DNA from 2 places in the Pseudomonas triticicola genome. Region 1 is predicted to be linked to the other one. Evidence: predicted binding sites of a transcription regulator. Region 1 holds the regulator's gene; the other holds the start of a gene.
The links. Region 1 encodes sigma-54, which starts transcription at its own class of promoters, with help from an activator protein. Its sites were predicted from a motif close to ANTGGCATNNANNTTGCTNT; they were not measured.

Region 1 (4,488 bases):
CTGATGATGGTGATGGATACGGCGTTGGGTTGAAAGAGGATCAAAAATTCGCAGCCTGCGGCAGCTCGTACCTTGGAATGCGTTTCCTGTAGGAGCTGCCGCAGGCTGCGATCTTTTGACTTTGGCTATCAGCCACCTTCGTCGAAGTAGTTGTCGATCAACGCTACCAGCGCATCCATGGCTTCCTGTTCCTGATGCCCTTCGGTACTCAAATAAATTTTGGTGCCTTTGCCCGCCGCGAGCATCATCATTGCCATGATGCTCTTGCCGTCGACAGCCGTTTCAGGGGTGCGTCCCACCCGGATCGTGCAGTCTGGATACTGACCGGCCACGCCGACGAATTTGGCCGATGCCCGCGCATGCAGACCCAGCTTATTGATGATTTCGATTTCACGAGCAGGCATCGCGGTGTGAATCCTTTAGGTGAGGTCGCGGTGGCGAACCTGGACGTTCTTCAGGGTTTTCTGCAGGGCCAGGCCCAGACGTTCGGTCAGGTAGACGGAGCGGTGGTGCCCGCCGGTGCAGCCGATGGCAATGGTCACGTAAGCACGGTTGCTGGCGGCGAAACGTGGCAGCCACTTGTTCAGGTAGGCGTAGATGTCCTGATACATTTCTTCGACATCCGGCTGCTGCGCCAGGTACTCGGCCACCGGTGCATCAAGGCCCGATTGCGCGCGCAGCTCCGGTTTCCAGTACGGATTGGGCAGGCAGCGCACATCGAAGACCAGATCGGCATCGACCGGCATGCCGCGCTTGAAGCCAAATGATTCAACCAGAAACGCCGTGCCGGGTTCCGGCTGATTCAGCAGGCGCAGCTTCAGAGTGTCGCGAAGCTGATAGAGGTTCAGGCTAGTGGTGTTGATTTTCAGATCGGCCAGATCGGCGATCGGGCCGAGCAGGGCGGTTTCATCGTGAATCGCCTCGGCCAGTGAGCGATTGGCGTTGCTCAGCGGGTGACGTCGCCGGGTCTCGGAAAAACGCTTGAGCAGAGTTTCCTCGTCGGCGTCCAGATACAGCACATCGCACTTGATGTGTTTGGCACGGACGTCTTCGAGCAATTCGGGAAAGCGTGACAGATGGCTGGGCAGGTTGCGCGCATCAATCGACACGGCGACCAGCGGCTGCGCCAGCTCCGTGTGAATCAGCGCACGCTCGGCCAGTTCCGGCAGCAAACCGGCCGGCAAATTGTCGATGCAGTAGTAGCCGTTGTCCTCAAGGACATTCAGGGCGGTACTTTTACCCGAGCCCGAACGGCCACTGACAATGATCAAACGCATGATTAGTGCCCGTTCTGCTCGTCCAGTACAACCTGGTACAAGGCTTCGTTGCTCGCGGCGCTGCGCAGTTTTTCACGAACTTCCTTGCGGTCGAGCATGCTGGCGATCTGGCGCAGCAACTCCAGATGCGCATCGGTCGCGGCTTCCGGGACCAGCAGCACGAACAGCAGGTCTACCGGAGCGCCGTCGATGGCGTCGAAATCGATCGGGGCTTCGAGGTGCAGCAGGGCGCTGATCGGCGCCGTGCAGCTCTTGAGGCGGCAGTGGGGAATGGCGATGCCGTTACCAAAACCGGTGGAACCGAGTTTTTCACGGGCGATCAGCGCCTCGAAGACATCCTGCATCGCCAGATCCGGCACTTCGCGGTGGATCAGGTTGGCAATCTGTTCGAGGGCTTTTTTCTTGCTGCCGCCCGGCGCGTTCACTTGGGAACGGCCGGGGGTCAGGATGGTTTCAAGTCGGATCATGGGATAGGGGTGTTAACGACCGGTCGCGCCCTGGAGGAGGCTCTGGGTCTTTTCCTTATGCTTTTTGAGTTGGCGATCCAGCTTGTCGGTGAGTGAGTCGATCGCAGCGTACATGTCGGTATCTTCTGCGTTGGCGACCACTTCGCTGCCGGGGATATGCAAGGTGGCTTCGATCTTCTGCTTCAGCTTTTCGACGCACATCGTGACTTGCACGTTGGTGATCTTGTCGAAATGTCGCTCCAGTCGCTGGAGTTTTTCCTCGATGTAGGAACGCAGAGGTTGGGTCACTTCCAGTTGGTGTCCACTGATGTTGACTTGCATACAGCTTCTCCTTCGTTGCCAGTGCATAAAGCGGCAGGCCGAAAAGCCTGCCACTGGAACGCTGTAACGTGGCTTACATCAACCGCTTGCGTTCGCTCGAAGGCGCGATTCCGAGGGATTCGCGGTACTTGGCGACGGTGCGGCGAGCCACCTGAATGCCTTGTGCCTCCAGTAAACCAGCGATCTTGCTGTCACTCAACGGCTTTTTCTGATTTTCCGCAGCGACCAGTTTTTTGATGATCGCGCGGATCGCCGTGGACGAGCATTCGCCGCCTTCGGAGGTACTGACGTGGCTGGAGAAAAAGTATTTCAGCTCATAAATACCGCGCGGGGTATGCATGAATTTTTGTGTGGTCACTCGGGAAATCGTCGATTCGTGCATGCCCACCGCTTCGGCGATGTCATGCAATACCAACGGCTTCATCGCTTCGTCGCCGTATTCGAGGAAGCCGCGCTGATGTTCGACGATCTGCGTGGCCACTTTCATCAGGGTTTCGTTGCGGCTCTGCAAGCTCTTGATGAACCAGCGGGCTTCCTGCAACTGGTTGCGCATGAAAGTGTTGTCGGCGCTGGTGTCGGCACGTTTCACAAAACCGGCGTACTGGGCGTTGACACGCAGGCGTGGCACCGACTCCTGGTTCAGCTCGACCAGCCAGCGCTCGTTGTCCTTGCGCACGATCACATCGGGAATGACGTACTCGGCTTCGGTCGACTCGATCTGCGAGCCTGGACGCGGATTGAGACTCTGCACCAGTTCGATGACCTGGCGCAGTTCGTCTTCCTTGAGCTTCATGCGGCGCATCAACTGGCTGTAATCGCGGCTGCCGAGCAGGTCGATGTAATCGGCGACCAGCCGTTTGGCCTCGGTCAGCCACTGCGTCTTCGCGGGCAGCTGGCGCAATTGCAGCTGCAGGCATTCGCTGAGGTTGCGGGCGCCGATCCCGGCGGGCTCGAATTGCTGGATGCGATGCAGGACGGCTTCGATCTCGTCGAGCTCGATGTCCAGTTCAGGATCGAACGCTTCAAGAATTTCTTCGAGTGTTTCGTCCAGATAGCCCTGATTGTTGATGCAGTCGATCAGGGTCACGGCGATCAGGCGATCGGTGTCGGACATCGGCGCCAGGTTCAGTTGCCAGAGCAGATGACTTTGCAGGCTCTCGCCGGCGGACGTGCGGGTGGTGAAATCCCACTCATCGTCATCGCTGCTGGGCAGGCTGCTGGCGCTGGTCTGGTAGACGTCTTCCCAGGCGGTATCCACTGGCAGTTCGTTGGGGATGCGCTCGTTCCATTCGCCATCCTCGAGGTTATCCACCGTCGGGGCGGTTTCCTGGTAGGAGGGTTCCTGGATTTCGGCGGGCTTCTGTTCGGCGTTGTCGGCCAGAGGATCGGCGTTGTCGAAGTCGTCGCCTTCTTCCTGGCGCTCGAGCATCGGATTGGATTCCAGAGCCTCCTGGATCTCCTGTTGCAGGTCCAGGGTCGACAATTGGAGCAGGCGGATGGCCTGTTGCAGCTGCGGTGTCATCGTCAGCTGCTGGCCCATTCTCAAGACTAGCGATGGTTTCATGGCAGGGGCTTAACACCTTATTCGCCGGCGCTTTGCGCCATCCACTACAGGGCGCCGAAGCGCCAAACTTAAGCAAATTATATGCCTGAAACTGAAGTGTTTGCCTAGAGCGCTGTAACAATTAAAGCGGATAAATGCGCCTTGAATCGATACAGCGCTGTCGCGCTTACAGGCGGAACTCGTGACCCAGATACACTTCCTTGACCAGATCGTTGGCCAGGATGGTCTCGGCATCGCCTTCAGCGATCAGTTGACCGTCGTTGACGATGTAAGCGGTTTCGCAGATATCCAGGGTTTCACGGACGTTGTGGTCGGTGATCAGCACACCGATGCCCTTGGCCTTGAGGTGATGGATGATCTGCTTGATGTCGCCGACCGAGATCGGGTCGACACCGGCGAACGGTTCGTCGAGCAAGATGAATTTCGGCGCAGTGGCCAGGGCACGAGCGATTTCCACCCGGCGGCGCTCACCACCGGACAGGCTCATGCCGAGGTTGTCGCGGATGTGGCTGATGTGAAACTCCTGCAGCAGGCTTTCCAGCTCCTTGCGACGACCGGCCTTGTCGAGCTCCGGGCGAGTCTCGAGGATCGCCATGATGTTGTCGGCGACCGACAGTTTGCGGAAGATCGACGCTTCTTGCGGCAGATAGCCGATACCAGCCTTGGCGCGGCCGTGCATCGGCTGGTGGCTGACGTCCAGATCATCGATCAGCACACGGCCCTGATCTGCCTGCACCAGGCCAACGATCATGTAGAAGCACGTAGTCTTGCCGGCGCCGTTCGGGCCGAGCAAGCCGACGATCTGCCCGCTGTCGATCGACAGGCTGACGTCACGCACGACCTGGCGGCTTTTATAGGC
Region 2 (4,488 bases), 630 kb from region 1:
GTGCACCAATAGGGTGCGCATGCCCGGCAGGCGTTAAAAGAAGCGCAGGAATGGGTTTTTAGGCTCAGCAGGTTTGTCCTTGAGCGGACATTCCGGGCGCACGCCGTAATCGTCGGCGACACAGGGTTTGACCTGACGTTTCTGCGCCAGGGAAATGCGCAGCATGTGGAACGGCTGATTGGCGGTGCGTTCCACGGTACGCCCGGCGGCGTCGAGGATTTCGATCGAAAGGCTGTGGCTGCCGCGATCGATATTGCTCAGCGCAAATACCGGGCTGACGCCGGGCTCGCCAGTGGCCTTGCCATCCAGCAGCAGGCGATAACGATGGCCGCTTTGCAGGCCGGGCTCGCTGGTGACGCTGACGATCAGCTCGCCGGCGCTGCTGCGCAGAGTGGCATCAGGCTCCGGGATCAGAATGCGCAGCATGTCGTAGTGAAAGGGCGCTGGTTCGGCGGACTTTTTCGCTGTGGTGATCGGCGCTGCGGTGCTGGCAGGGACAGCCATGCGATTGCTCGTCGCGATCGGCACTCGCTTGGCGTTGGCGCGCGGCTGGTCGGTGTAGACGCGGTTGCCCTGCGCGTCGATGTAGGTAAAGACCTCCGCCGAGGCGGGCAGCGCCATCAGCGCCAGGATGAGTGCCAGCCCCGCGCGGATCATGGTGTATGCACCCGTTGCACGGTGAAGACGGCTGGCGGGCTCTGCTGGATGACAGTCTGGCCATCGATCACTTGCACGGCCAGGCGATGCTCGCCGCGATCGATATTCACCAGTTGCAGAACCGGCACGTTGCTCGGCTGGCCATAGGGCTGGTCGTCGAGCAGCAGCCTTAATTGATGCGGCGGTTGCAGGCGCGGCTTGAGCAGAACATTGACCGTGAAGGTGCCGTTATTGGCGCGCAGCGCCTCGTCAGTGGGCAGACCGGCGAGCTCAAGGATTTCATAGGCGTTGCGCGGTGGCTGCGGTTGTTCTGCGGTGGGTGCCTGCGGCGCACTCGGTGCTTGCGGCTCGACCCGATTGAGCGGTGGCAACTCGACCGGTTGCGCCTGCACGCCGTCCGGCGGCTGATTGCTGTACGCCGTGTTGCCGTTGGCGTCGGTGTACTTGTAGATCTGCGCGGCGGCGGGCAGGGCGATCAGCAGCAGAATGTAGAGAAACGTGCGACCCATGAAATCGACCGGGGTTGGAAGCGATGGGTAGCAGCATAGGACAGGAGGGGCGGTTGGCCCAACTGGCGACACATCCAAAGATCATTCAGACACCACAGATCCCCTGTGGGAGCGAGCCTGCTCGCGAAGGCGTCGCGTCAGTCACCATCATCTTCAATGACACACCGCTTTCGCGAGCGGGCTCGCTCCCACACGGAAAATGCGCTGCGCCGGGCAATAAAAAAGGCCTCCCGAAGGAGGCCTCTTGTGTCACGCCACTTTACGCAGCGCTACCGGATCAGCAGCTGTAGTACAGCTCATATTCCAGTGGGTGTACGAAGGTGCGAACCTTGATTTCTTCTTCCGATTTCAGCGCGATGTAAGCGTCGATGAAGTCGTCGGAGAACACGCCGCCCTTGGTCAGGAAGGCGCGGCCCTTGTCCAGCTCTTCCAGGGCTTCTTTCAGGCTGCCGCAAACCTGTGGAATCTCTTTCGCCTCTTCAGGCGGCAGGTCGTACAGGTTTTTGTCGGCAGCATCGCCTGGGTGGATCTTGTTCTGGATGCCGTCCAGACCGGCCATCAGCAGTGCTGCGAAGGCCAGGTACGGGTTGGCAGCCGGATCCGGGAAGCGTGCTTCGATACGGCGGGCTTTCGGGCTCGACACGTATGGAATACGGATCGAGGCGGAACGGTTGCGCGCCGAGTAGGCCAGCATTACCGGCGCTTCGAAGCCTGGCACCAGACGCTTGTAGGAGTTGGTCGCCGGGTTGGTGAAGCCGTTCAGCGCCTTACCGTGCTTGATGATGCCGCCGATGAAGTACAGAGCGGTATCGGACAGGCCGGCATAGCCTTCACCTGCGAAGGTGTTCTTGCCGTCTTTCCAGATCGACATGTGTACGTGCATGCCCGAACCGTTGTCGCCGTACAGTGGCTTCGGCATGAAGGTCGCGGTGCGGCCGTAAGCGTCGGCAACGTTGTGCACAACGTATTTCAGGGTCTGAACTTCGTCAGCTTTCTTCACCAGGGTGTTGAACTTGACGCCGATTTCGTTCTGGCCGGCAGTCGCCACTTCGTGGTGGTGAACTTCAACCGACTGACCCATCTCTTCCAGTGCGTTGCACATGGCGGTACGGATTTCGTGGTCGTGGTCGAACGGTGGAACCGGGAAGTAGCCGCCTTTCACGCCTGGACGGTGACCCTTGTTGCCGCCTTCGATGTCCTGGTCGGACATCCACGAACCTTGCTCGGAGTAGATCTTGAACATCGAGCCGGAGATGTCCGACTTGAATTTCACCGAGTCAAAGATGAAGAACTCAGGCTCTGGACCGGCGAATACGGTGTCACCGATACCGGTGGCTTTCAGGTGCTCTTCGGCGCGCTTGGCGATCGCACGTGGGTCGCGATCGTAGCCCTGCATGCTCGAAGGCTCGATGATGTCGCACACCAGAATCAGGGTTGGGTCTTCGGTGAACGGATCGAGTACGGCAGTTTCGTCGACCGGCATCAGGATCATGTCGGAGGCTTCGATGCCTTTCCAGCCGGAGATGGAGGAGCCGTCGAACATCTTGCCGACTTCGAAGAAGTCGTCATCCAGCGCATCGCGAGCCGGCATGGTCACGTGGTGCTGAGTGCCTTTGGTGTCCGTGAAGCGCAGATCAATCCACTTGACGTCATGATCTTTGATGAGTTGAACCGACTTCGACATAGTGTCCTCCGGGTGAATTAGGGCGGGTAGTGGATGCCCTTAATAATGGTGATGCCGGCGCGAATACTCTGCCAAGGCAACCTGCCTCACAAGGGAGCAAATTGCATGCCAGTGCCCCAGCATGGGTTTTTTGCCCCAAATTCACGCTTATTAAGGTGCGCAGGCTACTGAATCGACAAATCCCGCCCCGTAATGTTGCGCTTAACTCCATAAATGACCTGTTTTGGTGCGCGCAAAACCTTCTGCACATTAACTGGTTAAACCTTGAGCAATTTCCGCTATAATCCGCGCCCCCCTTTTTCGGCTGGCCGTTCGCGCGCTGTTTTCATGAAACTTATCGTAAAAGTCTTCCCCGAGATCACCATCAAAAGCCGACCTGTCCGGACGAAATTCATCCGCCAGTTGGCCAAGAACATCCGCACCGTGCTCCGTGACCTGGACCCGGCCGTGGTGGTGAACGGCGTGTGGGACAATCTCGAGCTGGAAACCCGCGTTACCGACCCCAAAGCCTTGAAAGAGATGGGCGAGCGCCTGACCTGCATGCCGGGTATCGCGCACTTTCTGCAGATCGACGAGTACCCGCTGGGCGACTTCGACGACATCACCGAGAAGTGCAAACAGCACTACGGCGATGCGCTGGCCGGGAAGATTTTCTCGGTCCGCTGCAAGCGCGCAGGCAAGCATGCGTTCAGCTCGATGGACGTGGAAAAATACGTTGGCAGCAAGCTGCGTCGCGAGTGCGGTGCGGCCGGAATCGACCTTAAAGCGCCGCAAATCGAAGTCCGTATCGAAGTTCGCGACAAACGGTTGTTCGTGATTCACAGCCAGCACAACGGCATCGGCGGCTATCCGCTCGGCGCGTTGGAGCAAACGCTGGTATTGATGTCCGGCGGCTTCGATTCGACCGTGGCGGCTTATCAGATCATGCGTCGCGGCCTGATGGCGCACTTCTGCTTCTTCAATCTCGGCGGGCGTGCCCACGAATTGGGCGTGATGGAAGTCGCGCACTTCATCTGGAAGAAGTACGGCAGCTCGCAACGCGTGCTATTTGTCAGTGTGCCGTTCGAGGAAGTGCTGGGCGAAATTCTCGGCAAAGTCGATAACAGTCATATGGGCGTGGTTTTGAAGCGTATGATGTTGCGCGCCTCGTCCGAGATCGCCGAACGCCTGCACATCGATGCACTGGTGACCGGTGAAGCGATCTCCCAGGTGTCGAGCCAGACGCTGCCGAACCTGTCGGTGATCGACTGCGTGACCGACAAGCTGGTGCTGCGGCCGCTGATCGTCGCGCACAAGCAGGACATCATCGACACCGCCAACGAGATCGGCACCGCCGATTTCGCCCGGCACATGCCGGAATACTGCGGCGTGATTTCGGTCAACCCCAAGACCGCCGCCAAGCGGGGCCGGGTTGAGCACGAAGAGAAAGAATTCGACATGGCGGTACTCGAGCGTGCGCTCGCCAACGCCAAACTGGTGCCGATCGATCGGGTGATCGACGAATTGGGCCAGGATTTGCAGATTGAAGAAGTCAGCGAAGCGCTGGCCGGTCAGATCGTCATCGACATCCGCCACCCGGATGCCGCCGAGGATGACCCGCTGGAACTCGCCGGCATAGAGGTACAGACGATGCCGTTC

Region 2: the regulator sigma-54 is predicted to act here: its motif matches at 2,944-2,963, upstream of glnA (type I glutamate--ammonia ligase).

What each region holds. Positions count from the first base shown of each region.
Region 1 is NZ_JAHSTX010000001.1:3,600,669-3,605,156, reverse strand. It holds gene KVG85_RS16125 (ZIP family metal transporter) at 1-33, shown strand, start outside; gene KVG85_RS16120 (HPr family phosphocarrier protein) at 129-404, opposite strand; gene rapZ (RNase adapter RapZ) at 420-1,277, opposite strand; gene ptsN (PTS IIA-like nitrogen regulatory protein PtsN) at 1,280-1,744, opposite strand; gene hpf (ribosome hibernation-promoting factor, HPF/YfiA family) at 1,757-2,065, opposite strand; gene KVG85_RS16100 (RNA polymerase factor sigma-54) at 2,139-3,629, opposite strand; gene lptB (LPS export ABC transporter ATP-binding protein) at 3,796-4,488, opposite strand, start outside.
Region 2 is NZ_JAHSTX010000001.1:4,235,588-4,240,075, reverse strand. It holds gene KVG85_RS18645 (DUF4124 domain-containing protein) at 34-657, opposite strand; gene KVG85_RS18640 (DUF4124 domain-containing protein) at 654-1,166, opposite strand; gene glnA (type I glutamate--ammonia ligase) at 1,444-2,850, opposite strand; gene thiI (tRNA uracil 4-sulfurtransferase ThiI) at 3,178-4,488, shown strand, end outside.